3 linked regions of the Lichenihabitans psoromatis genome follow. The main gene of each other region encodes a partner of the protein of the gene in region 2 in a complex. Links are inferred from orthologs where the notes say so. Each region holds a gene or a part of one and is shown on either strand. Other genes may lie near its edges. The genes, in order: accB, accD and EY713_RS21105.

Region 1 (9,910 bases), 2.7 Mb from region 2 along the record:
CTCGTTTACGAGGAAGGCTCGCTGATCAAACGGTCGATCCGCGATCTCTACGGCAAGGAAGTCGACGAGGTGATCGTGGCCGGCGACGAGGGCTATCGCGAAGCCCGCGAATTCATGCGCCTGCTGATGCCGACCCACACCAAGAACGTGATCGCCTACCGCGACCCGCAGCCGATCTTCGCCAAATCCGGCGTCGAGGCGCAACTCGACGCGATGTTCTCGAACCAGGTGGTGCTCCGCTCGGGCGGCTATCTGGTGATCAACCAAACCGAAGCGCTCGTTGCGATCGACGTGAACTCGGGTCGGTCGACCCGCGAACATAACATCGAGGATACGGCGCTCCGCACCAATCTCGAAGCCGCCGACGAAATCGCGCGCCAGTTGCGACTGCGCGATCTCGCCGGCCTGATCGTGGTCGATTTCATCGACATGGAAGAAGGGCGTAACGATCGCGCCGTCGAGCGGCGCATCAAGGACGCCCTGAAGAACGATCGCGCCCGCATCCAGATCGGCCGCATCTCACACTTCGGTCTGCTCGAGATGTCGCGTCAGCGCATGCGGACCGGCGTGCTTGAAGGGTCGACCGTCATGTGCCCGCATTGCGCCGGCTCCGGCACGGTTCGGTCGGTGTCGTCGATCGCGCTGCACGTGCTGCGTCTGCTTGAAGATTCGCTCATCAAGTCGGCCGCCTACAACCTCGTGGTTCGCACCCGGCCCGACGTTGCGCTCTACATCCTCAATCAGAAGCGCGCCAACCTGCTCGATCTCGAGGCCCGGTTCGGTGTCTGTATCAACGTCTTCTCCGATCCGCTGATGAACGGCACGGTCTATCATGCGATCGATCGGGGGGCCGAAGCGACGCCGCCGCAATTGCTGAGCTTCCGGCCGGATGTGAGCCACGCGGCTTCCGCCATCGATGCTCTGGTGCAAGAAGAAGACGACCTCGACGCCGCCGCTGAGGAATTTGAAGAGGTCGAGACCGAAACCGGCTCCGAGGCCCAACCTGTCCAGGCTCGCGACGGCCAGACTGGCGAGCGCAGCGAAGGTGAGGGCGATGGATCGCGCCGCCGCAAGCGTCGTCGGCGTCGGCGTGGGCGTGACAATCAGAGCCAGTTCGCGACATCCGAGGGTGAACAGCAAGGTGGCGAAGCCGGTCTCGACGAGACAGACGGCACGGACGAAGAGGCTGGCGAACTCGCCTTCGAGGGTCGCGAGAGCGACGATATCGCCGTTACGGTCGATCGCAGCACCGGCGATCACGAGGTCGAAAATGTAGCGGACGTCACGGCCGACCCGATCGTCGCCGAAACGACGACCGACGTTTCTGTTCTGTCGTTGGCCGACGCGGATCAGCCCGTCTCTGCCTCTATCGAACCTGCAACCGCCGAACCTGCGGTGCTTGCCGACACCGTATCGGACGAAGCTGGGACAGCGGAGGCCGCACCGGTCGAAGCGCCGCGCCGCCGTCGCCCGCGCCGCCCAACCCGCAGCGCGGAGGCGGCAGCCGCCAGCGTGGCCGATCTCGACATGGGATCCCCTGCGGCGAGCCTCGATGCCGCCACCGACCCGGTCGATGAGGTGGTCGCGCCAGCCCGGCGTCCCCGCCGGTCACGTGCGCGGGTCGCCGAGGCCGTGACGGAGGTGTCGGCAGATCTCAGCCGCCCGTCCGCCGACCGTGATGTCGGTGCGGATACGGCCGAGCACCACCCAGCACAGGTGACCACGTCGCGCGAGCAGCCGGAATTGCCGTTGAGCAACGCGTCTCCGACGGTGCCCGCACCTGCGACCACGCTCGAGACTGTCGCCGAGGCGCCCACGCCTCATGCTGACCCGAGCGAGCCGGTTGCAACCGAAGCTGAGGCCGAGGTTGTCGACCCGGACCGGCCGAAGCGGTCAGGCTGGTGGCAGCGCGCCAAAGCGACCTTCACGACAGGGTCGTGAGGGTCATCTGAAGCACGCGAAAAATTAAAGCGATCCCGGCCTTGTGCCGGGATTTGCTTTTCGGCCACGCGTGACGCTTGAGGGCTGCCGATCCGTCGAGGCTCGTCTTAGGGCTTCAGCCAATCGCCCAGTCTCGTGACCGCCTGCTGAACGTCACTCGGCGCGCCCGCAAAGGACAGCCGCATCGTGCGATGACCACGGTCGCGATCGAAATCGATGCCGGGCGTCGCGGCCACGCCTGTCTCGGCCAGCATCCGGTTGCAGAAGGCGACCGAGTCGTTGGTGAACCGGCCGACATCGACATAGACGTAGAAAGCGCCGTCGACGGGATGAAAATCTCCGAGCCCGATCCGCGGCAAAGCGTCGAGCAGATGAGCCCGGCTGGTCGCATAGGTCTGCTTGATGAGATCGAGTTCAGCCGTGGCGTCGAAGGCCGCGATGGCCGCGATCTGGCTCAAGGTCGGGACCGAGATCGAGAGGCTCTGCTGAAGGCGCTCGACCGGACGAACGAGCGCCTCGGGCAGGATCAACCAACCGACGCGCCAGCCCGTCATGCAGTAATATTTCGAAAAGGAGTTCACCACGATGGCGTCGTCGGAGAAGGCGAGAGCCGTGTCGGCAGCGCGCTCGTAAGTCAGTCCGTGGTAGATTTCGTCAGAAATGAACGCCACGCCGGCCCCATCGCAGAACGCGGCGACGTCTCTGAGGTCATCCGTCGTCATCATCGTGCCGCTCGGGTTGCCGGGGCTCATCAGCAACACGCCATCCAGCGGTTTTTCCGCATGCGCGCGAGCCAGCATATCCGCCGCGACGACGTGGCGGCTCGCGACGGTCGTCTCCAGGGACACCACCTCGATACCGAGCGCCTCAAGGATGTTGCGATAGGCCGGGTAGCCCGGCGCAGCGATCGCGACCCGCGCCCCGACATCGAAGAGAGCCAGGAACGACAGGATGAACCCGCCTGAGGAACCGGTGGTGACGGCGACGCGGTTCGGCGTAACCTCGACCCCATAAGTGTCGTGATAGTGTTGCGCGATCCGCGCCCGGAGCGCCGGAAGTCCGAGCGCTTCGGTGTAGCCGATACGGCCGGCCTCCAGCGCCCGGATCGCCGCCTGACGAATGCGCTCGGGCGCAACGCCACCGGGTTCGCCGACCTCGAGATGCAGGATGCTTTCTCCTGCTCGCTCGCGCAACCCGGCCGCGCTAAAGACATCCATGGCCAGAAACGAGGTAATTTGGCTCCGCTTGGATGCGTTGAGGCGATACGGCTTTTGGCGAGGCTGGTTTGTCATGCCACGCGCATAGAGCAAGATCGCGGTGGATGAAACGCCTTTACGGTCGCGACAGCCGCGTTGCATCGTCGGCAGCGGCTCAATACCGACATGATTCTTCAGTAGCGGTATCGATGTTTTGACAACGTCCCAAGAATTTTGACGATGTCCCAAGAACGCCCTATCTCAGAGTGCGTGTATCGGACTCGTTGATGGTTCGGCATGCTGTCTTGAAGCCGAAGAAACGCCCTGCTTTGAAAGATCGTCATGTTTTCTGACATTCGGCCCATGTCGCTGCTCGTTTTCCGCCGTCCCCTCGAGGTCATCGCCACGGCGATGATGCTCGGCTCCGCTATCGTGGCTCCGGCCTCTGCTGCCGAGTTCACGGATGCCCAAAAGGCGGCGCTCGGCCCGATCATCCGAGACTATCTTGTGCAAAATCCTGAGGTGGTTCGTGATGCGATCGCGGCCTTGGACAAGAAGCAAAAGGACGACGAAGAGACGCGACGCCTGCAGGCGGTCGACACGAGTTCGTCCGACCTCTTCAACTCGCCCTATCAGGCAACGCTTGGCAACCCGAGCGGCAAGGTCACGCTGGTCGAATTTTTCGATTACAATTGTGGCTACTGCAAGCGGGCGCTCGACGACACCGCCAAGTTGCTGAAATCCGAACCCGAATTGAAAGTCGTGCTGAAAGACTTCCCGGTGCTCGGCCCGGGGTCGGTCGAGGCGGCGCAAGTGGCGGGTGCGGTCCGGAACCAATTCAAGGGCGACAAATTCTGGCAGTATCATTACAAGCTGCTGTCGAGTCACGGCCCCGTCGGCAAGGCTCAGGCGCTCTCCGTCGCCAAGGATCTTGGCGCCGATATGGATCAAATCGCCAAGGACATGGACAAGCCCGAGATTCGCGCCGGCATTCAACAGAATATGCAGCTCGCCGATATGTTGAGCCTGACTGGGACACCATCCTATGTGGTCGGCAAGGATGTCGTCGTTGGTGCGGTCGGCTATGACGAACTTAAAGGCCGCGTCGACAACAACCTGCGTTGCGGCAAGGCGGAATGCTCGTGAGCCCGAAACGCCTGGCGACTGAAGCCTGATGACGACCGTCTTCGTCCTGAACGGGCCGAACCTCAATCTTCTCGGCACGCGCGAACCTTCGATCTACGGGACCGATACGCTGGCGAGTATCGAGAGCGACCTACGGGCTCAGGCGCTTCCGCACGGCGTCGACATCGTCTTTCGTCAATCCAACCACGAGGGCGATCTTGTCGACTGGATTCAAGAGGCCGGTCAGGCGGGTAACCCCGTTATTCTGAACGCCGGAGCCTTGACCCACACGTCAATTGCGCTGCATGACGCCATAAAAGCGGTTGCGGCGAGTGTGGTGGAGGTTCATCTCTCCAATACGCATCGGCGTGAACCGTTCCGGCATCATTCTTTCGTCTCCCCCGTAGCCACAGGCGTCATCATGGGTTTCGGCGCGCGCTCTTATACGCTCGCGCTCGAGTCCATCCTGTCGTCGAACGTCAAGAGCAACTCATGATTCGTAACGGCGTGCGATCGCGCGGCAAGTCGCCCGAAGCTGTCGAGGCACCCGGCTCAGCGCCCTCCGATGGGGCAGGTCCGGTTTCCGAGACCGGCATCGACGCCAGCCTCATGCGGCAGCTCGCGCATCTGATCAGCGAAAGCGATCTCGCCGAACTGGAAGTCGAAAAGGGCGACCTTCGAATTCGCCTCGTCCGCTACTCGCCGGCCCCCGCCTCGCATCAGCATGCGATTTCCGCCCCCGTTGCGACCACGACCACCATTCCAGTGGCGGCCGCCCTGTCTCCAGCGGCTGTGGTGCCGGCTTTGTCGCCCAGCGACGCGGATCATCCAGGCGCCGTCAAATCCCCGATGGTCGGCACCGCCTATCGCCGCGCAAGCCCGGACAGCAAAGCCTTCGTCGAGATCGGCTCCGTCGTGAAAGCGGGCGAAAAGCTATTGCTGGTCGAGGCGATGAAGACGTTCAACGAAATCGTTGCGCCGCGCGCCGGAACCGTGACCGCGATCTTCATCGATGACGGGCAGCCGGTCGAATATGGCGAACCTCTCCTCGTGATCGAGTAAAGCCACCGAACCGATCCTTCGGCTGGCCGGTATCGGCCGTTTGCCGCCATGCCTTTATTAGAGTGCGCGAAACCTCATGTTCCAAAAGATCCTCATCGCCAATCGCGGCGAGATCGCCCTGCGCATTCTTCGGGCCGCCAAAGAACTCGGCATCGCCACCGTCGCGGTGCATTCGACAGCCGACGCCGAAGCCATGCATGTGAAGCTGGCCGACGAAAGCGTCTGTATCGGGCCGCCTGCAGCGCGCGACTCCTACCTCAACATCCCGGCCCTCCTGACCGCTTGTGAAATCACAGGCGCGGATGCGATCCATCCCGGCTACGGATTTCTGTCCGAGAATGCGCGATTTGCCGACATTCTGGCCGAACACAAGATCGCCTTCATCGGTCCAAAAGCCGACCACATCCGGATCATGGGCGACAAGATCGAGGCCAAGCGCACCGCCAAAGCGCTTGGCATCCCGTGCGTCCCTGGGTCGGAGGGGGGTATCACCGACGATGAGGAAGCCCTGCAGGTCGCAGAGGAGATCGGCTACCCGGTCTTGGTGAAGGCCGCATCGGGCGGCGGTGGCCGTGGCATGAAGGTCGCGCGCACCAAAGCGGACCTCAGTGACGCGCTTGCGATGGCGCGAACCGAAGCAAAGGCAGCTTTCGGCGATGATGCGGTCTATCTCGAGAAATATCTCGAAAAACCCCGTCACATCGAGATCCAGGTGCTCGGGGACGGCAAGGGCAACGCCATCCATCTCGGCGAGCGCGACTGCTCGATCCAGCGCCGTCATCAAAAGCTGTGGGAAGAGGGCCCCTCGCCCGCGCTTGATGATCGTCAGCGCGAGGACATTGGTGAGATCGTCGCGGCTGCGATGCGGAAGCTCGGCTATATCGGGGTCGGCACGGTCGAGTTTCTCTACGAGAACGGCCAGTTCTTCTTCATCGAGATGAACACGCGCATTCAGGTCGAACATCCGGTGACCGAAATGATCACTGGGATCGATCTTGTGAACGAGCAGATCAAGATCGCGGCCGGCTTACCGCTGACGATTCAGCAATCCGACGTGCGTCTGTCGGGTCATGCGATCGAATGCCGGGTCAATGCCGAGAACCCGGAAAACTTTCGGCCCTCGCCGGGGCGCATCAGCTATTATCACCCGCCCGGCGGTCTCGGTGTCCGGGTTGATAGCGCAGTCTACCAAGGCTATCTGATTCCGCCGAATTATGATTCGCTCGTCGGCAAGCTCGTGGTTCATGGCCGCACGCGAAGCGAGGCCCTGATGCGGTTGCGCCGCGCGCTTGACGAGTTCGTGATCGATGGCATCGAAACAACATTACCGCTGTTTCGCGTTCTCGTGCGGAATGCTGATATGCAAAACGGCGATTATGACATTCACTGGCTCGAGCATTTCCTGGCCGATGGGGGCATGTCGGCGCAATAAAGGCGCATCTCGACGGCGTCTCGCGTTTTCAAAGCCTCGACGCTTACGGGTGGTGACGCATGGCGGTTGACGAGATCCGGACCAGTGCGACGAGGGTCGTGCGAGAGGTCGGCACGCTCCAGCGCGATAGCGTGGCGCTTTATGCGGTTCTCGAGCAGTTGCCGCTCGGCATCGTGTTGGCGGACATTCCGTCCGGTCTCATCGTCTTTCACAATCGCCGCGCCGAGGAGATTTTGGGCGAGGCCGTCACGGCGTTAAGGTCCGTCGCCGACCTCGAACTTCTCGGCGGCCTTCACGCCGATGGAACGCCGTTCGATTGCGATGACTATTCGCTGGCCAAGACCGTGCGCGGTCACGTCGCCATCGAAGATCGCGACATTCTCATCCGACGCCGGGATGGGACGACGTTGCAACTCTCCGTCAGTTCGGCCGCGATTGCGGGCCCGAGCGGTGAACCGATCTACGCCATCTGCAGCTTCCACGACGTCTCGGCGCAAAGGCGCAGTGCGGATGAACTCCGCGCCACCTCGGTCAGCATGAGGCTGGCGACCGAGGCCGCTAAGCTCGGTCGGTGGGATCACGACATAGCCAGCGGAACTCGCTTCTGGGATGAGCGCAATAAGGCGCTTTTTGCCACGGCGGGAGATGCAGACCGGGCTGCTTCCGAGTCAGAGTATTTTCTGAGCCTCATCCATCCCGAGGATCGCGAGCGCGTCCAGCAGGCCATCAACGCCGCGATGCAGTCGCATCATTCACATGACTTCTACCAGGAATACCGGATCGGTGACGGCACCACTCCGACCATATGGGTCGCGAGCTACGGCACGACCTTGTTCGAAGACGATCGCTGCATCCGCTTCGTCGGCGTCACGCAGGACATTACCGAGGACAAGCGGCTCGAGGAGCGTTTGCAGCGCTCGAATGACGAACTCGAGGCGCAAGTGCGCGACCGCACGCTCGCGCTGCAATCGGCCAACGATCGTCTTGTCGCCGAAATGGCCGAGCGCGCGCGGGTCGAGAGCTCCTTGCGTCAGATGCACAAGATGGAAGCCGTGGGCCAATTGACGGGCGGCATCGCGCATGACTTCAACAACATGCTGACCGGGATCATCGGCAGCCTGGAGCTCATCAAACGCCGTGTCGCCAATGGACGCGCGGATGAGATCGGGCGGTTCATTGATGCGGCGATGGTCTCGGCCAACCGCGCCGCAGCCCTCACGCATCGGCTGCTGGCTTTTTCGCGTCGGCAGTCGCTCGAGGCTAAACCGGTGGATGTCGGCCGCCTCGTGATCTCGATGCAAGACTTGTTCGTGCGGACAATCGGGCCGTCCATCTCGCTCGATATCCGGGTTTCGGATACGGCGTGGCTGGCGCGCACCGATGAAAACCAGCTCGAAAACGCGTTGTTAAATTTGGTGATCAACGCGCGCGACGCGATGCCGGACGGCGGACTTTTGACGGTCGAGACCACGAATGCGCGGCTCGATCGCCACTCGGCCGATGCGTTCGGCGACCTTCAGCCGGGCGATTACCTGCTGCTCAGCGTCAGCGATACCGGCGCCGGCATGCCACCCGACGTGATCGCCAAAGCCTTCGAGCCGTTTTTCACGACCAAGCCGATCGGCCAAGGGACCGGGTTGGGCCTCTCGATGATCTACGGCTTCATGAAGCAAAGCGGCGGTCACGTTCTGATCTATAGCGAAGTCGGCCATGGAACGAGCGTCAAGCTGTATCTGCCGCGAGACCGATCAGACCCGAAACACCAAGCGCCGGAACCGTCGGAAGCCGTCACAGGCCACGCCAATGGTGATTGCGTTCTGGTGGTCGAGGACGAGCCCGCCGTCCGCATGCTGATCCTCGATGTGTTGGCGGACCTCGGCTACCGGACGTTTGAAGCCGGCGATGCCCCCTCGGCCTTGCCGATTGTCTCGTCCGATGAACGGATCGACCTACTCGTGACCGATGTCGGTCTGCCCGGCGTCAACGGGCGGCAGCTGGCCGAAATGGCGCGCCAAATCCGGCCCGACCTCAAGGTGCTGTTCATCACCGGCTATGCCGAGATCGCCGCCGTGCGCGGGGGCTTTCTCGCTCCGGGGATGGAGATGCTGAGCAAGCCCTTCGCGGTGAACGTGCTCAGCGCCAAAATCCGCAGCATGATCGAGGGGACAACCCGATAGCGGTTATGGCTCGCCTGCCGTTCAGGCCTTGACCAGCGCCGCCATGTAGAAGCCGTCGGTTCCGGTCGTGTGCGGGGTGAGGCGCAGCCCCGGGCCCAGGCGCGATGCGACCGAGGCAAGATCGTCGAGGCCGGCCGCATGCGTCAGGGTCGAGACCTCGACCGGCGACATGTCGCTTCGCTCGCCGAGCAGATGAGCAATCCGGTCTTCGTTTTCCTCACGCAGCACCGAGCAGGTGATGTAGGCAAGGCGGCCGCCCGGCTTCAAAAAACGACATGCTTGCGAGAGAACGAGATCCTGATCTTTCAGGCGTTCAGCCAAGGCGCCGGGGCGCATCCGCCACTTCGCATCCGGGTGGCGCCGCCAGGTGCCGGTTCCGGTACAGGGCGCATCGACGAGGACGAGATCGCAACGCCCTTCGAGATCGGCCACGACATCCTGCTCGCGTTTGGGCGAGCGAACCTGAATGTTGCGCGCATCTGCGCGCGCGATGCGATCGTAAATGGGCGCGAGACGACGGGCATCATCGTCCGTGGCATAGATCTGGCCCTTGTTGCCCATGATGGCCGCGAGCGCGAGCGTCTTTCCACCGCCGCCCGCGCAGAGGTCGAGCACCTGTTGGCCGGCCTGTGCGCCGCTGAGACGCGTCACAAGTTGTGAGCCCTCATCCTGGATCTCGACGTGACCCTTGAGATAGGATGGCTCGGTGCTGAGCGCCGGCGCCCGACCGTCGTCGCCCAAAGGCACCCGCAGGCCAACATCAGAACGCGGTGTCGGCTCGGCCCCAAGATGCGCGAGGGCCTTCAGGGCCTTCTCCCGGGTGGCCTTCAACATATTGACCCGCAAGTCGAGCGGTGCGCGCGCCGCGAGCGCACGCCCCTCAGCGGCGGCATCGCTCCCGAAGGCAGCCGTAAAGGCCTCGGCGAGCCATTCGGGATAGTTGCCGCGCACATGATCGGGCGCATCGTCGAGCGTCG
Region 2 (9,995 bases):
ATGCCGCAGACGATGACGAGCGGACGGCCGGCTCTCTCTTCCAATTCGGCCATGGCTTCGGCGAGCACGCGCCCACCATCGGCATTATGGCCCCCGTCGAGCCAGACCTCGGCGACATCGCCGAGCGCCTCGACGACGGGTCCGCGCGACAGACGCTGCAGCCGCGCCGGCCAGTCTGCGGTGCTGAGGCCGGTTTCGATCGCCGCGATCGGAAAATAGGGATCGAGCACCCGCATCGTCGCGATGGCGGCGCCCGCATTGATCTGTTGATGGCGTCCGGGGAGGCGCGGCAGTGGCAGATCGAGGAGACCTCTCTCGTCTTCGAAGACGAACCGGCCCCGTTCCTCGCGCGTGGCGAAATCCTGGCCGCCGATCTGAGGCGTGACGCGTAAGCGGTCGGCTTCGCGTTGCAACACCGCGATCGCGTCGGCGCCTTGGGCTGCGATGACGGCGGGAGAGCCCGCTTTCAATATTCCGGCTTTTTCGAACGCGATCCGCTCGATCGTCGTGCCGAGAAATTCCGGATGGTCGATCGACACCGGCGTGATGACGGTCGCGACCGGGTGAGCAATCACGTTGGTGGCGTCGTAGCGACCGCCGAGACCGACCTCGAGCAGCAGGATATCGGCGGGATGGCGGGAGAAGACCTCGATGGCCGCAGCGGTCAGGATCTCGAAAAAACTGATCGACTGGCCAGCGTTGACGCGTTCGCACTGGGCCAGAACGCTCGCAAGTTCCTCATCGGTGATGAGGACGCCGCCACCGACTTCGCCAAGGCGGATACGCTCGTTGAACCGGACGAGATGAGGCGAGGTATAGACATGAACCACGCGGCCCGCCGCTTCGAGCATGGCGCGCATGAACGCGACGGTCGAGCCTTTGCCGTTGGTCCCGGCCACATGGATGACGGGCGGAAGGCGCCGTTCCGGGTGGCCCAGTTCCGCAAGCAGGCGTTCGATGCGGCCAAGCGACAGATCGATCTTCTTGGGGTGCAGAAGCGGCAACCTGGACAGGATCGTGTCCAGGGTCTCGTCCGGTGGCATCATCGCAGCGTCACGCAGCAGCCGCGACATCATCGGGAAGGTCCACTGCGACATGCGGCGGCGTGTTCATCAAGATACCGCAGAGGCGGCCGAGCGTCGCCCGCATATCGCGTCGCGGCACGACGAGATCCACCATGCCGTGATCGCGCAGATATTCCGACCGCTGAAACCCCTCGGGCAGCTTTTCGCGCACGGTCTGTTCGATGACACGCGGTCCTGCAAAGCCGATCAAGGCCCCCGGCTCCGCGATGTGGATGTCACCCAACATCGCATAGGAGGCCGTGACGCCGCCGGTCGTCGGATTGGTCAGCACGACAATATAAGGCAGCTTGGCGGCCTTCAGCCGCCGGACCGCCACCGTCGTGCGCGGCATCTGCATCAGCGAAAACATTCCCTCATGCATCCGCGCGCCGCCCGACGCCGCGAAGAGGATAAAGGAGGTGCGGTTCTTCACGGCATAGTCGATGCCGGTCACCACGGCTTCGCCCGCCGCCATCCCGAGTGTGCCGCCGATGAAGTCGAAGTCCTGCACCGCGACGGTCGCGGACTGACCCTCGATCGTGCCAGCCCCGAGTTTGATGGCATCGACGAGGCCAGTCTTGGTCCGCGCATCCTTCAGCTTGTCGACATAGCGCTTCTCGTCCCGAAATTTTAGCGGATCGAGCGGCACGTCGGGGACGCCGATATCGGTCCAAGTGCCACCGTCGAAGGTCGCTTTAAGCCGCACATCGGCGGTCATCCGCATATGGTAGCCGGAATTCGGCACCACGAAGAGGTTGGCTTCGAGATCCTTATGATGAACCAACTGGCCGCTGTCCGGGCACTTCACCCACAGATTCTCCGGCGTTTCCCGTTTGAGGAACGAGCGGATCTTCGGCGGCACCACGTTCAGCATCCAGTTCATTCATGTCTCCTTGAGTTTGGGCTCTGCGTCAGGCCGCTGTGCTGATGCGGCGGCCGGCTTGGACGCCAGAGGCCAAGCTCCGAACAAACGCAACCGCAGCCGGAACCGTCTCGGTCGTGGCCCGGTCCTCGGCATCGAGGGTCGAAACGATGACCGAGATCAAGGCGGAGCCGACCACGACCCCGTCGGCATGAGACGCCACGGCGGCCGCATCGGCGGGTGTTTTCACGCCAAACCCCACGGCGACCGGGAGGCTGGTGTGCGCCTTGATCCGCATCACGGCCGCGGCGACGCTTGTGTAATCCGGGACCGCCGACCCCGTCACGCCGTTCACGGAGACATAATAGACGAAGCCGGAGGTGTTCGCGATGACGGCCGGCATCCGCTCGTCATCCGTGGTCGGTGTGGCGAGGCGGATGAAATTGAGCCCGGCCGCGATGGCGGGCCGGCACAATTCGTCATCCTCCTCCGGTGGCAGATCGACAACGATCATACCATCGACGCCGGCCGCGACCGCATCGGCGAGAAAGCGCTCGACCCCATGCACATAGATCGGGTTGTAATAGCCCATCAGGACGATGGGGGTTTCGCTGTCGGTCTCGCGGAAGTCACGCACCATGGCGAGTGTCTTGCGGAGCGTCTGCCCGGCCTTGAGGGCGCGAAGCCCTGCGGCCTGAATGACGGGCCCATCCGCCATCGGATCCGTGAAAGGCATGCCGAGTTCGATCACATCGGCCCCAGCGGCCGGAAGCGCCTTCAGCAGCGCCGCCGATGTGGTGAGGTCGGGGTCACCGGCCGTTATGAAACAGACGAGAGCGGCGCGGTCCTGTTCGGCGCAGGCCGAGAAACGTGCGGTCAGACGGGTGCTCATCGGATCACATCCCGCCGAGGTGGTCGGCGACTGTGAAAATGTCCTTGTCGCCGCGGCCACTCATGTTCAGCACCATCAGGTGATCCTTCGGCCGTTTTGGCGCGAGATCGAGGATCGAGGCGATCGCATGAGCTGGCTCCAGCGCCGGAATGATGCCCTCGAGCTTGGAACAGAGTTGGAACGCGTCGAGCGCCTGCTTGTCGGTCGCCGAGAGATAAACGACGCGGCCGATATCCTTCAACCATGAATGCTCTGGGCCGACGCCGGGATAGTCGAGGCCAGCCGAAATGGAATGGCCCTCGAGGATCTGGCCATCGTCGTCCATCAGCAGGTAGGTGCGGTTGCCGTGCAGCACGCCGGGTTTCCCACCCGCCATTGAGGCCGCGTGGGCCGGCGTATCAAGCCCATGACCGGCGGCTTCGACACCGAAGATCTCGACGGCGGCATCGTCGAGGAAGGGGTGGAACAGGCCGATCGCGTTGGAGCCGCCGCCGATACAGGCGATCAACGAGTCCGGCAGTCGACCCTCCTGCTTTTGCATCTGCTCGCGCACCTCGGTGCCAATGACGGATTGGAAGTCGCGCACCATGGCCGGATAAGGCGCTGGGCCGGCGGCTGTTCCGATGCAATAGAAGGTGTCATCGACATTGGTGACCCAGTCGCGCAGGGCCTCGTTCATTGCGTCCTTGAGGGTTTTAGCACCCGATTGTACGGCCCGAACTTCGGCGCCCAGCATTTTCATGCGGAAAACGTTGGGCTTCTGCCGCTCGACGTCCACGGCGCCCATATAAACGATACATTCGAGCCCAAAGCGGGCGCAGACCGTCGCGGTCGCGACGCCATGCTGACCAGCGCCCGTCTCGGCGATAATCCGGGTTTTGCCCATGCGCCTGGCCAGCAAAATCTGCCCGATCACATTGTTGATCTTGTGAGCGCCGGTGTGGTTCAGGTCCTCGCGCTTGAAATAGATTTTGGCGCCGCCGCAATAGTCGGTGAGGCGCTCGGCGAAATACAGAGGCGACGGACGACCCACGTAATGCGTGTGGAGATCGGCGGTTTCGGCCTTGAAGCCGGGATCGTCCTTGAACCGAGCATAGGCGCCCTCGAGTTCGAGGATGAATGGCATCAGGGTCTCGGCCACGAAGCGGCCGCCGAACACTCCGAACCGGCCATGCTCATCCGGGCCGTTCCTGAAGGAGTTCGGCATCCCTTGCGCGTTCATTCGTTCCTCCAGAAGCGTCATCGTGGTTCTCGCGGTAAAGTTGCGTCCGCGCGAGTCACGGGAGACTCGGCCATCGACGTCGCGGCACGACGCACCGCGAGCACGAAGGCGCGAATCTTGTCGGGATCCTTGCGGCCGGGGCTGCTTTCAACCCCCGACGACACATCGACGCCCGGCGCCCGCGTCAGTCGCAGCGCAGTCTCGACGTTGCCGAGCGACAATCCCCCGGAAAGCATAAACGGAACCTTGAGGTCAAGACCACTCAGCAGCGACCAATCGAACGGGACCCCATTGCCGCCGGGCAGGTTGGCCTGCGGCGGCGGCTTGGCGTCAAACAAGATCATGTCGGCGACATCGCCATAGGCCTGGATCTGTGCGAGGTCGCTCCGGGTCGACAGGCCGATCGCTTTGATGACCGAACGTCCCGTTCGTGCCTTGATGGCGGCCACCCGTTCGGGCGTTTCGCGACCATGCAGTTGCAAAAGATCGGGCGCGACCTGCTTCATCAAAGCATCGAGCGCCGCGTCCTCAACGTCCACCGTCAAAGCCACGATTTCGGCGCGTCCACGCGCCTGCTGGGCCAATTGTCGCGCCACGTCATGCGTGACATGCCGCGGGCTTCTGGCAAAAAACACCAGACCGACGAGATCGACACCCACCTCGAGGGCGACCTCCATGGTCGGCGCCGTCGACAGGCCGCATATCTTGATCAGCGGCGACAGCATGACTCGCGACGACTCCGAAGGGTTGAGGGTGACCTCGCTCACGAGACTTGGCTCATGAGCATGGCCGCATTGATCTTATATGGGACGGCCATAGTGGCGTCCAAGGTGGTGGCCGACGCCGTTTTCGTGCCGCAAGGTCAAGGAGACGAGCCGACCTCCAAACTTCGCTAGACCATTACGGTTTAATCGCGTCTGTTACGGCAATCGTTTACCTTGCTGCCGCAATGATAGCGCCACGAGTTTGGCTCATGCGATCTATTCACTCCTTACAGCCTATCATCACCAGATCAGAACCATGCGGCCATCCCGAGCGGAGCGATCATGCAGCCGGCCTATCTGCCGTTTAACGAGACCCAGCGCCTCGAAGCCTTGCTGGAGCTCCATATTCTTGACACCCCGGCCGATCCGCAATTCGACAGTTTCCTGGCAGTGGTGGCCGAGAGCCTGAACGTGCCGATCGCGACCTTTACGTTGATCGACGAGGAACGCCAGTGGCATAAGGCCATGGTGGGTCTGCCGGCGCGGTTTCAGGAGAGCCCGCGGGCAAGCTCGCTCTGCGCCCATGTGATCCTGGCTCCGGACGAAACGCTGGTGGTGGAGGATGCGCGGAGCGATGCACGCATGAAGGCGAGTCCTCTGGTGAGTGGTCCGCCTTTCATCCGCTTCTATGCCGGCCACGCGATCCTCGACGAGAGCGGGTTCGCGGTCGGCGCGCTCGAGATCATCGATCATAGCCCGCGAACCTTGTCCGATGAGGATCGGACGATGTTGGCGCGCTTCTCCCGACATGCGTCGTCGCTGCTTCGCGTCCATAAGCTGAGCTATGCGCTCCGGATGCAGCGCGAGGTGGATGGACTGACAGGTCTCGGCAACCGCCTGGCCTTCAATCGTATTCTCGAGGATGCGGTCGCTCGGGCCAAGACCGACATTGCCGCCTCTTTGGTTGGCGGCAAGGTCGTGGAAGGCAAGCTCCCGGAAGGGCTGGCGCTGCTATCCGTCGATATCGACGGGTTCAAAAAAGTCAACGACGTGCACGGGCACGGCTTTGGCGATGCGATCTTGAAGGATGTGGCTCGTCGCCTCCGCAATGCGATCCGCGGCAGCGACCGGTTGCTCCGCCTCGGCAGTGCGGAGTTCGCCATTCTGATGGCTGGGCCGTTCCTGGTCGGCGAACCCGAGGCGACGGCGCAACGCATTCATGCCGCCTTCGTGACGCCGTTTGAGATGGACGATCTCACCCTGCAGCTCAATCTGTCGATCGGGGTGGCGCTTTACGGCGAACAGGCCGACACGCCGGTGATGTTGCTGCAGCAGGCGCATCGGGCCTTGGCCGATGCCAAGCAGGCAGGGCCGGGTCAGATCCGGACGACACGCGATGGGGCCGCCGGCAATCTCCGGTCGGATCGTCGGATGGAAGAGGATTTGCGGAACGCCATCGAGACCGAGGGTTTCTCGATCTACTGGCAGCCGATCGTCGACCTTCGTCGTGAGGAATTGCATAGCTACGAGGCGCTGGCGCGGTGGAACCGGCCCGATCACGGCCCGGTCGCCCCAAGCACCTTTATCCAGGTGGCCGAACGCGGCGACCTGATGATGGCGATCGATAAGGTCATTCTCCGGAAGGCCTGCCGCGCCGCCGCCTCTTGGACCGATACGACAGGCGTGTCGGTGAATATCTCGCCGGAGTGGTTCTTGGCCGGACATCTTCCCGACATCGTGGCCGACACGATGCGGGAGACAAGCCTCGATCCCAGCCGGTTGCGGATCGAGATCACGGAAGGGTCGTTGATCCGGGATTTTAGCCGCGCTCTCAAAGACATCGAGGCTTTGAAGGCGATCGGGGTGCAGGTGACGCTCGACGATTTCGGTTTTGGTTTGTCGTCGCTCTCCTATTTGACCGAGTTTCCGTTCGACATCATCAAGCTCGACGGCAGTTTCGCGCGCCATCTCCGTGACAATTCACGCGCCATCGCGGTCGCGCAGGCCGCCATCGAACTGGGGCATAAACTCGGCATCAAGGTTTGCGCCGAGGGCGTCGAGGAATTGTGGCATCTCGAGTTTCTGGAGCAGCAGGGCTGCGATCTCGCGCAGGGCTACCTGTTCGGGCGCCCCTCGCCGATCCCCCAGGTGCCGGGCCGATGGGGCAAAGCGAAAAGCGCAGGCAGCACGATCGCCGCGGCCTGAACGGAACGGGGGCGTCAGCGACGCTCGGCAAAAAAGTCGCGTAGCAGCGCCGCAGCCTCGCCTTCCCGCAGCCCGCCATAGACGTCGGGGGCGTGATGGCAGGTCGGTTGACCAAAAAAGCGCGGTCCGTTGTCGACCGCGCCGCCCTTTGGATCGGAAGCCGCGTAATAGAGGCGACGGATGCGCGCGAACGAGATCGCGCCGGCGCACATCGCGCAAGGTTCGAGCGTGACATAGAGATCGCAATCCGGCAGCCGCTGCGATTGCGCCGTAGCGCAAGCGGCGCGGATCGCCAACACCTCGGCATGGGCGGTGGGATCGTGATCGGTGAGGGTTCGGTTCCCGGCCACGGCGAGCACCTGGCCGTTGCGAACCACCACGGCTCCAACCGGCACCTCGCCCCGCGCGGCAGCCTCTCGCGCCGCCTGGAACGCCAGCGAAAGCGGGTCGAATGTGGCTTTCTGCGCCTCGTCGCACATTGATGTCCCCAAATGTTTCGGCCTCTGGTATCACGGCTTATGACCGACACGACCGATAATACCCGCCGCCCTGGCCGCCCGGCCCGACGCTTCAGCCAACTGCAGCCGTTGATCCGGCGCGTTTCACCAAAATCCGTTGTCCTGAAGGCGGCATCCTCCGACCTGGACGCGGCCGCATCCGCGCCTGCAGCCGACGTGACCCCTGCGCTGCAATCCGATGAAGCGCGGATCGCGAAAGTGATGGCTCGGGCTGGCCTCTGCTCGAGGCGGGATGCCGAAAGCTGGATCCTCGCCGGCCGCGTCGCGGTCAATGGTCGGGTCATCGAAAGCCCGGCGCTCAACATCGGCCCGTCCGACGTCATCACGGTTGACGGTTCGCCGATCGAGAAGGCGGAGCGGACCCGCCTCTTCATGTTCCACAAATCGCGCGGGCTCGTCACGACCGCGAAGGACCCCGAAGGCCGTCCGACCATCTACGACGCTTTGCCGGACGATCTTCCCCGCCTCGTGACGGTCGGCCGTCTTGATATCAATACCGAAGGCCTGATGCTGCTGACCAATGATGGCGGCCTCTCCCGCATGCTGGAGTTGCCCTCGACCGGCTGGGTGAGACGCTATCGCGTCCGCGCCAATGGCTCGATCGATCAAGGCACGCTCGACGAGCTCTCGCGCGGCGTCACGATCGAGGGGATCGACTATGCCGGCATCGAGGCCAAGCTCGATCGCCAGCAGGGCGCCAACGTGTGGCTCACCATGGGTCTGCGCGAAGGCAAAAATCGTGAGATCAAGCGCGTGCTCGAACATCTCGGGCTGGCGGTGAGCCGTCTTATTCGCGTGTCGTTCGGGCCCTTCCAGCTCGGGGATCTGACCGAGGGCGCCGTCGAGGAGGTCAAGACCCGTATCCTGCGCGACCAACTCGGGCCGGCGCTCGCCAAGGAGGCTGGCGTCGATTTCGAGGGCCCGGTGCCCAGCGCTACGATCGTGACGCGCGAGGTCCGCCAGACCAAGATGGCCGAGCGACGCGGCATGCGCGATAAACGTGACGCCTCCACCGAGGATCGTGCCCGCCCGCAGCGTGCGTCGGCCACCGAGCCCCGTCGCCATGTCTCGGCGCTCCGTCAGCAGCGTGACGAGGCCGAGACCGATGGTCCGCGCCGGCGCACCCAACGCACCGCCACGGCCGATCGCAAGGGTCGCGCCGTCGCTGTCGAGCGGATCACGACGGCGGCCCGAACGCCCTCGACCAATGCCGCACCGAACCGAAATGCGCGCCGCTTTGAACAGGCGCGATCGGGCGACGATGCGCGACCCGGCCCGGGCATGCGGGTTGGCGGCACCCGTCGCCGCGACGAGGATGTCGGCGAGGAGGCGGCACCGCGTCAGGACGGCCGCCGTCCGCGCACCGTGCGCCAGGCCGATAAAGACTTTCGTCCCGCCCGACGCGAGGCAGCGCCGTCACGGCCGCCACGCTTCGACAATCGCGACGATCGCGCCGCGCCGCGTCCCGCACGGGCCGCCCGCAGCGACACCGGCGATGCGCGCCCCACACGGTCGCGAGATCGGGACGCTCGGCCGCAAGGCGGACAGCGTGATGACCGCCCGCGGTCCGATGCTCCGCGCTTCCCTCGGGACAGCGGGCGAGCCGGCCCGAGCGCGCGGGCAGGGTCCGACGAACGAGCCCCGCGTGGACAGGACGGCAAGGCAGCACGACCGCGCTTCACCTCGGGCGACAAGCCCGAAGGTCGATCCGCCCAGCGCCTCGAACGTCAGGCCGATCGACCGAACCGTCCGCCGGCGCGCGGCAAGACAGGGCAGGATGGCGGTTTCGGCGGCCGGTCTCGCTCCAGCGCCCCAGGGCGTCCGGGCGGAGACGATCGTCCGAAAGGCGGCTCGCGCCCCCCGCGTTCCGGCACCCGGCCGGGAACGGGCGGCGGTAAACCGCGAACCGGCGGCGGTGGTGGCCGTGGGCGTCCGACACCCTGATGCGGATCATCGGGGGGCGCTTCAAGGGGCGCAGTCTACTCGGCCCGACCACGCGCGACATTCGTCCCACCTCCGACCGGCTTCGCGAGACGCTCTTCAACATCCTCGATCACGCCTATGACGGGTCGGTCGAGGACGCACGGGTCATCGATCTCTTCGCCGGGACGGGTGCGCTCGGCCTCGAAGCACTGTCGCGCGGGGCGGCATTCGGCATGTTCGTCGATGACGGAACCGAAGCGCGGGCGCTTCTGCGTGGCAACATCGAGGCGCTTGGCCTGGGAGGCCTGACGCGGATTTTTCGTCGCGACGCCACCAAACTGGGCGCCTCGCCCGGTTTGCCCTTCACGCTTGCGTTTCTCGATCCTCCTTACGCGAAAGGGCTTGGCGGCCTCGCCCTTACGGCGCTCGACGAGGGCGGGTGGCTGGCTCCCGGCGCGGTCTGCGTCCTTGAAGAGGCGGATGATGCGGTGCCCGATCTGCCCTTGCGGTTCACGCAACTTGAGCGGCGCACCCAAGGCGACAGCGAAATCCGCTTCCTCCGTTACGATTGAGCCGCTGCAGACAGCGGTTGAGCCGTTCGACGC
Region 3 (9,886 bases), 3.3 Mb from region 2 along the record:
CCCGCCATGTTCGATGCCGCTCACCAGGATTATAAAAAGCGCGCGATCGCGGCGGGCCTTCGGTTCGAGAGCGTGCGGCTTCAGCTGTCGTTCCGCTCGGCCCGCACGGTGTTGGATGTGGTCGACCGGATCTTTGCCCATGAGGGGCATGCGCGCGGGCTCTCGGCTGGAGCCGATGGCGTGATGCCGCATGAAGCTTTGAAGCGCGCCATTCCGGGCCTCGTGGAACTGTGGAGGCCGATCGGGCCGACACCGGCGCCCGAACCCGCCGATTGGCGGTTGCCGGTCGATCTGCCCGACGCGTCCGATCCTGCCGTCGTGATGGCACGTCGCGTCGCCGACACGATCGCGCGGCTCATCGCACCCGGCTCGACCGAAACCGTTCACGACGGCCCCTCCGACCGTCGCCGGTCCGTGCACCCCGGTGACATCCTGATTCTCGTGCGCTCGCGCGGGCCGTTCTTCAATGCGGTGATCCGGGCCTTGAAGGACAAACGCGTGCCCGTCGCGGGGGCCGATCGCGTCAATCTCACGGATCATATCGCCGTCATGGATCTCACGGCGGCGGGGCGCGCTGCCTTGCTGCCCGACGACGACCTGACGCTCGCTTGCGCGCTGAAATCGCCGCTGATCGGGTTCGACGACGACGATTTGCTGCGGCTCGCCCCACAGCGAGGCGGTAGCCTTGCCGAGGCGATCGCGGCATCCACGAACGACCGGGACCGGACGGCTGATAACTGGCTTTCGATTTGGCGCGACCGGGCCGCGACACTGACGCCCTTCGCGTTCTATACGCGGCTGCTCGGTCAGGACGGAGGCCGTCGCAAGCTCCTGTCGCGCCTCGGCCCCGAAGCCGGCGACGTGATCGACGAGTTCATGGCCCTGACGCTGGCGCATGAGCGCGATGGCGCGCCGTCGCTCCTGGCCTTCTTGGCCCGGCTGGAAGGCACTGAGCTTTCAGTCAAACGCGACATGGACGCGGCCGGCGACGCGGTTCGGGTCATGACGGTTCATGCGGCCAAAGGTCTCGAAGCCAAGATCGTGTTCCTGCCCGATACCTGTGGCGTGCCGATGAAGCAACACGATCCGAAGTTGTTCTGGCTCGACGGCGAGCGGCTCGAAGAGGAGCGGCTCGACGGCGAGCAATCGAGCGGATCTCGTCCGGGTCTGCTGGTCTGGTCGCCCAAAAGCGATGCCGACACGCCAGCGGTGGCCGATCGGCGCTTGGCCGGCTGGGAGGCGACGCTCGATGAACATCGGCGTCTCCTTTATGTGGCGCTGACGCGAGCCGAGGAACGCCTCTATATCGGCGGGTTCCACGGCAAAAACGACCCCGCCCCCGATAGCTGGTACAAGATGATCGAGGCGGTCGACCTCGGCCTTGAGCCGGTACCGGCTCCATGGGATGCCAATGATACGATCCTCAGGCGCAGCGATCCGATGGGCGAGGCCACGATGGCGGTCGCGGCACCAGCGGGTTTGCCTGTGGAAGCCCCGGCATGGCTGAACCGCCCCGCTCCGCGCGAGGTTGCGGTCGCGCCGCCAATCCGCCCGTCCAACGCGCTTGGGGCAGCCGACCAACCTCCCCGCGACGCGGGCGACCTCGCGGTCGGTCCTCGCCCAACCGCCCAGCGCGAGGCGGCCCTCGTCGGGCGGCTTATGCATCGGCTGCTGCAGCATCTCCCCGCCGTCGCCACCCCTCGCCGCCGCGATGCCGGCTTGCGCTATCTCGCGGCGCAGGGCCGCGGGCTCACGGCGGAGAAGCGAGACCAGCTCGTCACGACGGCGTTACGCGTGCTCGACGAACCGGCGCTTTTGCCGTTGTTCGGGCCGGGCTCGCAGGCCGAGGTGGCGATCGCGGCCCGCGTCGACGTCGCCGGACATGAGGTCGATGTCACCGGGCAGATCGATCGGATCGCGGTGACCGACGACGCGATTTGGATTGGTGATTACAAGACCGGGGCTGCTCCGCGTGGCGGCACCGTTCCGCCGTCCTACATGGTCCAATTGGCGCTCTACCGTGCCGCCGTGTCGCCGCTCTACCACGGCCGGGTCGTGCGGGCTTTCCTGATCTGGACCGAAGGGCCGCACGTGATGGAACTTGCGTCCGGCGATCTCGATGCGGCGCTTTCGACGCTCGGGCCGCGTTGACGTCATTGAAGGGGGCGACTCGACGCCTGAGTGGCCGAGCAGGCAGCCCCCGTTGCACCAAAACAATCGGAGTTTGACATGGATATCGGTTTTATCGGGCTTGGGCATATGGGACGCGCCATGGCCACCAACTTGTTGCGCGCCGGCCATCAGGTGCGGGTTTGGAACCGCTCACCCGGACCGGCTCAGGATCTCACGACGGCCGGGGCCGTGGCGGTCGCGACTGCGGCCGACGCTTTTGCGGGCGATGCGGTCATTACCATGCTGGCCGATGACGCGGCCCTCGAACAGACGCTTGCCGGGTTGCTCGACAAAGCGCCCAAGGGATTGCTCCACATCAACATGGCGACCATCTCGGTGGCGCTGGCGAAAGCTTTGACCGACACGCATGCTGCATCGGGACTGGGCTATATTGCCGCCCCCGTGTTCGGCCGAACCGAGGTCGCCGTCGCGGCGCAGCTCAACATCCTGGCGGCCGGCGATCCGACCCTGATCGAAAAGGCGATGCCGCTCTTTGAAGCCATGGGTCAGAAGGTCTGGCGGCTCGGCCCCGAGCCCTATCGCGCCAACGTGGTCAAACTCGCGGGCAATTACATGATCGCGGCCTCGGTGCAGACGATAGCGGAAGCGATGGCGCTCGGGCAGGGCAATGGGGTCGATCCGCATGACCTGATGGAGGTGCTGACCGGGACGCTCTTCGGCGGCCGGATCCACACGGGCTATGGCAAGCTGATCGCGGATCAAGCCTTCGAGCCGGCCGCCTTCAAGCTGACGCTCGGCGCGAAAGATGTGCGCTTGACCATGCAGGCGGCCGAAGCCGTGAATGTCCCGATGCCGATCGCCAGCCTTCTCCGCGATGGGTTCATCGATGCGATCGCGCATGGCGACGGCGGCCTCGATTGGACCGCCTTATCGAAAGTCACATTCCGACGCGCCGGGCAGGATCACTAATCCGAGCGCTCAGCCGCTCGACCCAAGAGGGCGAGCGATAAAGAGTGATCCGCCGCGCCTCTTCGCTCGCAAGCCTTGTCTCTGGGAGGCCTAGTCTCTGGCAGGTTAAGCTTAATTCACGGTCGACGTGGTCGCCATCGCCGACTTGGGCAAGGGGGCATGGTCCGTCGTCGCCTTCGGCAACGTGCTGGTCAAGTCGTGAGTCTTGGTTGGAGCGGCCGCTTCGCGATTATGCGCCTTGCTGGCCGCCGCACCCAGTTTCCGGGCCGTCAACGGGCCATGATTGATGCTCTCCGGTCCGGTGGTGATCAGTTGCACCGGGGGAGCCGAGGCCTGCACGACAGGCGCGGCCTCAGGCTTCGGCCCATTCAGGTTGATCCACTTGTTCAAGAAGCCAAGCGGCTCATCTTTCGTCTCTGTTTTGGCATAGGCCGACGGCGCAGCATTGAAGGTGGCCGGCATTTCGGCCTGCGCGGTCTTCATCGGCAAGACGGCACCGACGGGCGCCGATGCAGCGACCGTGGTCGTGTTAGTGGCAACCGCGATCGGTGCGGACGGCACCGCGACCGGCTTGATCGAGCCGGTTTCGTTGATCGCGACGGTCGGCGGAACGTAACCAACATTGCCTTTCGCCAGCAGCACCTTCGAAGCGGCTTTGGCGGCAGCGACCTGAACCGCAACAGATTTCGACTTCGGCCCTGCATCGAGAGCGATCTCGGTGGCACCTGCCGCGAGCGCATCGGCGCGGCTCACGTCGGCGATCTGATGCGCGAACGACTCGTGCTGGCCACCATCCGCATAGATGATCCGCACAGGCTTGACGCCTTTGGTGACCAGCGCCGCGACTTCAGCATTGTCCCGCTGTTCCTTCGCCGCGACCTCGGCCTTGACGGCCGGATCTTCGTTCAAGGGCGGGCAGCTCGACAAAGCATCGAAGCGCGCATCTCCCTTCGGGCTCGCACCGAAGACATAGTGACGGTTGCAAACGCCGACTGGCGTTTCCGTCTTCGTCACGTCGAAGAGATCGGAACCCTTCTTCAATTCGCGCCAGAACGGCATGTTGGGGTCGAGACGCAATTTGGCGATGTTCTCGGCCGTCATGCGGAACGGGTAAGATTGCATCTGGATCGCGCGCTGACCGCCAGCGAACGACTCACGGGCCAGAGCGTAGATCTCTTCGATTTCCTTATCGGTCATCGAGAAACAACCGGCCGACGAGCAGATGCCATGCACCATGATCGAGCCGCCGGTATGCCCATTAGCCCGATCGTAAGCGTTGGGATAGCCGACGTTGAACGACAGGTAGTAATGCGAATTCGGGTTCATCTGGCCCGGCGTGATCGTGTAAAATCCCTCCGGCACCTGCCGGTCTCCCTCGGTCACCTTGGGACCGAGTTGGCCCGACCAGCGGCACATCGGAAAGGTCTTCAGGTAAACGTATTTCCCATCGGGCTTGCGCTTCCAGACCTCGAGTTCCGCTTCCTTCTTATAGGCGCGGATTAGCATCGGGGCGTCTTTCATCGTCCCTTTGGTGGCCATCAGTTGTTCGGTCGCAGGCGGGATCGGAGCGAAAGCGCGATAGCTCGTCGACGATCCGGTCTCTTCACAACCCGCCAAGAGAGCCGCTCCGGCGAGCGCGAGCGCCAGGACAACGAGTCTGCGGATCGTATGGCTTACCGACATGCTGATGAGTTCCGCTGCATTTGAGCACCGCTAAAGCGCTAAATCGAACGTGCCGCTTGTACCCTTACCGCCACGTTACCACAACGAAATCGCAGGCCAGATTCAGGGAATTTGAAAAAGTTCCTGTGTGACTTAAATATTCTAGAGTCTACGGCTTGCGGCCCATGGCGAGGAATTTCTCGGCGCGCGCCTCGATGATGGCGTCACGCGATTGGCCTTCAAAGGCCTTGAGCGACTTGGCGACGGCATCGGCCGTCGAGGCAAAGATCGCATCGGGATCCCGATGCGCGCCACCCGGTGGCTCGGCCACGATACCGTCGATGATGCCAAACCGCAGCAAATCCTGCGCCGTAATTTTCATATTGGTGGCCGCATCCTCGGCCCGGGACGAATCGCGCCAAAGAATCGACGCCGAGGCTTCCGGCGACGCGACCGTATAAATCGCATGTTCGAGCATTAGCACACGGTTGGCCGTCGCAATCGCGACCGCGCCGCCCGAGCCACCCTCGCCGATCACGACCGCGACATTGGGCGATCCCAGCGCCAGACAAGCTTCGGTGGACCGCGCAATCGCCTCGGCCTGTCCGCGCTCCTCGGCGTCGATGCCCGGGAAGGCACCGGCCGTGTCGATCAGCGAGATGACCGGAATGCCAAATCGATCGGCCATATCCATCAACCGCGCGGCCTTGCGGTACCCCTCAGGCCGAGCCATCCCGAAATTATGCTTCAGCCGCGTTTCGGTGTCGGAGCCCTTCTCCTGCCCGATGACGCAAACAGACCGCCCCTGGAAGCGGCCGAACCCGCCGATGATCGCCTGATCCTCCGCGAAGTTGCGGTCGCCCGCCAAGGCGGTGAAGTCGGTGATCAGCGCTTTCACGTAATCGATGAAATGCGGGCGCTGGGGATGCCGCGCCACCTGGGTTTTCTGCCACGGCGTCAGACCGACATAGAGGTCTGCGAGCGCCTTGGCGGCTTTGACCTCGAGGCGAGTCAATTCCTCGCCGATCGGCACCGCATTATCGGCCGCCGCGACGGTTCGCAACTCCTCGATCTTGGCCTCGATCTCGGCCACGGGCTTTTCAAAATCGAGATATGTACGCATGAAGCTCGAACCGGATCGCCTGATTTTGAGGGAAGGAGAAGGACGATCTGACGCTGGCGGCGCCAGGTCGCGGGAAGCGCCGGGAACCTGACGGCTCGCCCCGGTGAAGTCAAGCCGGAGCAGGAGTTCGCGCTGGTGCGTCAGCCGGCCGACATGGCGCAACGGCATTGACGCGAGGCGTCCGCCATCCAACATTGCGCCGACCCCGACAATCCGCGAGATCCACGCCGATGAAAGTCTCACTCCTGCAGATGAACTCGGTCAGCGACAAGACCGCCAATCTCGCGACCGCCCGCAGTTTGATCGAGCGCGCCGTCGCCGAGGATGGCCCCGATTGGGTGCTGCTGCCGGAAGTGTTCGACTATATGGGCGGCGACCGGCAATCGAAGCGCGCGGCGGCCGAAGTGCTGCCGAGCGGCCCGGCCTATACGATGCTCCAAGAGCTTGCGGCCAAGCATCGGATCGTCATCCACGCCGGATCGATCCTCGAGGCGCTCCCGCATGACGATCGATTGCATAACACGACGCTGGTGTTCGGCCGCGACGGTCGCGAATTGGCGCGGTACCGCAAAATTCATCTCTTCGACATCACGACACCGGACGGCGTCGACTACAAGGAGAGCACCGCCATCAAGCCGGGCGATGCCGTCGTGACCTACGATTGCGAGGGCGTCACGGTCGGTTGCGCGATCTGTTACGACCTGCGGTTTCCGGCTCTGTTCCAGGCCCTCGCCGATAAAGGCGCCACCATGATCGCACTGCCGGCCGCCTTTACGATGCAGACCGGCAAGGACCATTGGGACGTGCTCTGCCGCGCCCGTGCGATCGAGACCGAAACCTATTTCTGCGCGGCCGCGCAGACGGGGGCTTTCCAGCAGGGCAATGAAATCCGTCATACCTACGGCAACTCCCTGGTGGTCGACCCGTGGGGACTGGTGGTGGCCCGCGCGAGCGATGGTCCCGGCCTGGTCTCGGCCCGTATCGATCCGGCCCGCGTCGACAAGGTGCGGGCCATGATCCCGGTGGCGCGTCACCGCGTTCCCCTCCCGATCTGACCTTGACGAGAAAGACCGTTTTTGTGACCAACAGGTCGATTGCCCCGTCCTCCGTCGATCTCGACATCCTGCTCGGGCCGGACGCCAAGCGCTCGCCCGACATGCAAGCCGTGTGGGATTGGCTCATCGAGCAGGATGGCACGATGCCAAACTGGCTCGACATGTCGCCTGCCGAGGCGCGGCAGCAGCAAGACCGCGCTTACGCGCGCTGGAATAGCGAACTGCCGGTCATGGCCTCTGTCGAGATGGTGACGCTGGCCGGGAGCCCGGCCGTTCAGGCGGAGTTGCTGGTGCCGAAAGGTGCGATCCCGGGCTGTATTCTGTTCTTTCATGGTGGCGGCTGGGCCTTCGGCGGCTTGCAATCGCATGCTCGTTTCATGCGGCTGCTGGCGGAGGCCACGCAAACCCGCGTGCTCGGAGTGGATTATCGGTTGGCGCCGGAACATCCGTACCCAGCACCGCTGGAGGATTGCGTCTCGGCATGGCGAGCGATCGTGGCGAACCGGAACGATCCCGGCTTCGATGGACCGTTGGCTGTCGCGGGCGACAGCGCGGGCGCGAATCTCGCGCTGGCCGTCATCCTCAGCGAGATCGACGCGGACCGACGCAAGCCCGACCTCGGCCTGCTGTTCTACGGCGCCTACGACAACGACTTCGAGAGCCCGTCCTACACGCGCTTTGCCGAGGGTTTCGGCCTGACGCGAAGCGGCATGCAGCGATTTTGGGAGTGGTATGTTCCACCCGGCAGCACGGCGCGGGACAACCCGCTGGTTTGGCCAGCCGAGGCATCCGAGCCGGATCTGGCGCGGCTACCGCCTGTCTTCCTCAACGCCGCAGGCCTCGACCCCCTCCTCTGCGATACGGTGGCGCTCGCCAAACGAATCGAGGCCGCTGGCGTGCCGCACCGGTTGGCGATCCACGATGGCGTGCATCACGGCTTCATGCAGATGAGCCTGCGGCTGCCAGAAGCCCGGAACGCCATCCGGCAGGCTGCTGTGTTCTTCACTGAGACGGTGGGCTAGCTGGCGCGACCACCGCTATCTCACCGACAGATTGACCTTGATCAACTCTGCATTGCCGGTGGAGAGCACGCGTTCGACGACATAGCGGTCAAAACCCACATACCCCGCGGCCGAACGGTAATAGACCTGCACACCCGTGATTTTACGAGCGTTACAAGCCGAATAGGCGCTCTGCCCACCAAAGGTCATTTCGCCGACCTTATCCTTGATCAAGACCTCTCCGTGAAGCGGCGCGACGACGAGGTTGATCGCAATGGCTCCGAGCGAGCGGCACTCATGCGAGACTTGGTAGTGAAACCCCATCGGAGCGACATCGCCAGAGCGCACCACCTTATAGCCGACGCCGATGACCTCGGCGGAGGCGCCGACCGGAACTGACGCAAGCGACACGACCAACCCCAAGAAACAAGCGGCGTTCAAATTCGGCGTGTGCTTGTCTCCGCCAGTCGTCCGCGAAAGCCGACAAGACGTCGTCTTCACACTGGCGCCCCCTAGTTTATACGACAATAAGACGTGCTGATAACAAAGATCCATGAAGTCGGTCGGAGGCACCCACGCCCCGCAGACATCCTGAAGCATCGCCCAATTGAAGCCGCCGACCATCGACGACAGCACCGTCGATCAACCGTCGCCGAGTTTAGACGTCCAGGCTGGATCCCGCTCTAGCCTTGCGCCTCGGCGCCGCTCAAGGCTTCGCGGCGTGTCCGGACCGCTTGCGCTTCCGTTCGGCCTTAACTTCGAGACTATCGCCCAGCTTGGCGCGCAGCACGGAGGCGCGCGCTTCGGTCATCGTCGTGGCGCAGAAGCCGTGCCGTCCCTCACCGACATAATCGCGGCAGGTTTCCTCACGCGTCGACGAGAATTGAGCCTGTTCGCGGGCGAAACCCATGATGGCGGTCCGATCCTTCGTGGACTTCGCCAGAGCCTTGAAGTTTTCACGGACCGCGGCTTCTGCCCGAGCACGGAGATGCTCGATCTCCTTGACCCGATCCGGACCGAGATCGCCCGCTTGTGGGCCCCAAAGGCCCACCGGGTTGACCTGACAATTAGCGTCTTTGAACACGCAGACGGCTTGACTCTTGTTCACGAGCGCCGCGCCATCGAGAACATCGAACGTGATGGGGCAAGCCGGAAAGGTGATCTGAACGCGTTCGATGCCGTCCTGTCGACCCGGCATCGTCACCGGTATCGCCGTCGAAGGCGTTTCGATCTGACAGGTTTCGCGCGGATTGGAGATGAGTTCGCCTGTCAATGTCAGATGTGGCACGCTCAATGTCTTGTCGCGTGCCTCGAAGGTGATTTGCGATTTGCCGCCGTTCAGCGACAAGGTCTTGCCCGCCAGAGCGGTCGCCGGGATGACCTGCAGCGGCGCCGCATGGCGCTCGTCCGGCGGCGCTTTTGACTTGGCGCGGGTAGGTTTGGGCGTTTCACTCGTGCCCGCGGGTGCGGGCGCAACGGCTCCGGGCAGCACCATTTGGGCGCGGGCGACCCCACCCCCGACCATCGCTAGCATGATCGCGACAAGCGACGTCGCGACTCGGGCGACCCATCTTCGGTTGGACTTGGAATGCTCGATCGGCAAACGGCTACTCATGTGGATGGGTTGACCAGCAGCAACGTCAATGCCGGCGCGGCGACGTCGTTCCGCGCACAGCCGTCGCAGTTCGGCCTCAATCGGCACCGTGCGGACGGTTCGTCACAATGTCAAAGCCGCATTGCCGCGCAGCCGAACGGATTTGCGCAAGTGTGGCGCGGCTACATCCCACGAGTTTGGGAGAAGGGTGCTTCGGGTTCGGCGGCATCACGCAAGCGTCATCCATCCGCATCCGAGAGGGCTCGTCCGAAGCGAAAGCACCGGCCTATGACATGGCTGGAGCTTATTTTTGCGACCCTTTGTGGCTTCACGACGGGTTGAGCCCGAC

What was found.
Region 1: the proteins of accD (region 2) and accB are in contact, whole or in part, in a solved structure (PDB 8UXZ), measured with the Escherichia coli proteins. The link is inferred for Lichenihabitans psoromatis from one-to-one orthologs.
Region 3: the proteins of accD (region 2) and EY713_RS21105 are in contact, whole or in part, in a solved structure (PDB 8UXZ), measured with the Escherichia coli proteins. The link is inferred for Lichenihabitans psoromatis from one-to-one orthologs.

Annotation. Positions count from the first base shown.
Region 1 is NZ_CP036515.1:3,937,897-3,947,806, forward strand. Bases 3,778-6,597 are described here. They hold accB (acetyl-CoA carboxylase biotin carboxyl carrier protein), read left to right. Parts: upstream 3,778-4,871; coding sequence 4,872-5,324; downstream 5,325-6,597. Other genes in these bases: EY713_RS18375 (DsbA family protein), read left to right, coding at 3,778-4,283; aroQ (type II 3-dehydroquinate dehydratase), read left to right, coding at 4,312-4,758; accC (acetyl-CoA carboxylase biotin carboxylase subunit), read left to right, coding at 5,401-6,597. In the rest of the region: EY713_RS18365 (Rne/Rng family ribonuclease), read left to right, coding at 1-1,941; EY713_RS18370 (pyridoxal phosphate-dependent aminotransferase), read right to left, coding at 2,049-3,233; more of EY713_RS18375, read left to right, coding at 3,480-3,777; more of accC, read left to right, coding at 6,598-6,756; EY713_RS18395 (PAS domain-containing hybrid sensor histidine kinase/response regulator), read left to right, coding at 6,816-8,933; EY713_RS18400 (RsmB/NOP family class I SAM-dependent RNA methyltransferase), read right to left, coding at 8,955-9,910. UniProt on the Escherichia coli protein: This protein is a component of the acetyl coenzyme A carboxylase complex; first, biotin carboxylase catalyzes the carboxylation of the carrier protein and then the transcarboxylase transfers the carboxyl group to form malonyl-CoA.
Region 2 is NZ_CP036515.1:1,269,543-1,279,537, forward strand. The notes cover bases 1-2,905. They hold accD (acetyl-CoA carboxylase, carboxyltransferase subunit beta), read right to left. Parts: upstream 1,948-2,905; coding sequence 1,054-1,947; downstream 1-1,053. Other genes in these bases: EY713_RS05920 (bifunctional folylpolyglutamate synthase/dihydrofolate synthase), read right to left, coding at 1-1,076; trpA (tryptophan synthase subunit alpha), read right to left, coding at 1,976-2,818; trpB (tryptophan synthase subunit beta), read right to left, coding at 2,823-2,905. Also shown: more of trpB, read right to left, coding at 2,906-4,040; EY713_RS05940 (phosphoribosylanthranilate isomerase), read right to left, coding at 4,058-4,765; EY713_RS05945 (putative bifunctional diguanylate cyclase/phosphodiesterase), read left to right, coding at 5,087-6,949; EY713_RS05950 (nucleoside deaminase), read right to left, coding at 6,964-7,428; EY713_RS05955 (pseudouridine synthase), read left to right, coding at 7,468-9,411; 16S rRNA (guanine(966)-N(2))-methyltransferase RsmD, read left to right, coding at 9,411-9,962.
Region 3 is NZ_CP036515.1:4,527,899-4,537,784, forward strand. Bases 3,911-6,706 are described here. They hold EY713_RS21105 (acetyl-CoA carboxylase carboxyltransferase subunit alpha), read right to left. Parts: upstream 5,888-6,706; coding sequence 4,934-5,887; downstream 3,911-4,933. Other genes in these bases: EY713_RS21100 (L,D-transpeptidase family protein), read right to left, coding at 3,911-4,785; EY713_RS21110 (carbon-nitrogen hydrolase family protein), read left to right, coding at 6,118-6,706. Outside these bases: double-strand break repair helicase AddA, read left to right, coding at 1-2,151; EY713_RS21095 (NAD(P)-dependent oxidoreductase), read left to right, coding at 2,230-3,102; more of EY713_RS21100, read right to left, coding at 3,214-3,910; more of EY713_RS21110, read left to right, coding at 6,707-6,942; EY713_RS21115 (alpha/beta hydrolase), read left to right, coding at 6,966-7,964; EY713_RS21120 (hypothetical protein), read right to left, coding at 7,980-8,354; EY713_RS21125 (hypothetical protein), read right to left, coding at 8,650-9,558. UniProt on the Escherichia coli protein: Component of the acetyl coenzyme A carboxylase (ACC) complex. First, biotin carboxylase catalyzes the carboxylation of biotin on its carrier protein (BCCP) and then the CO(2) group is transferred by the carboxyltransferase to acetyl-CoA to form malonyl-CoA.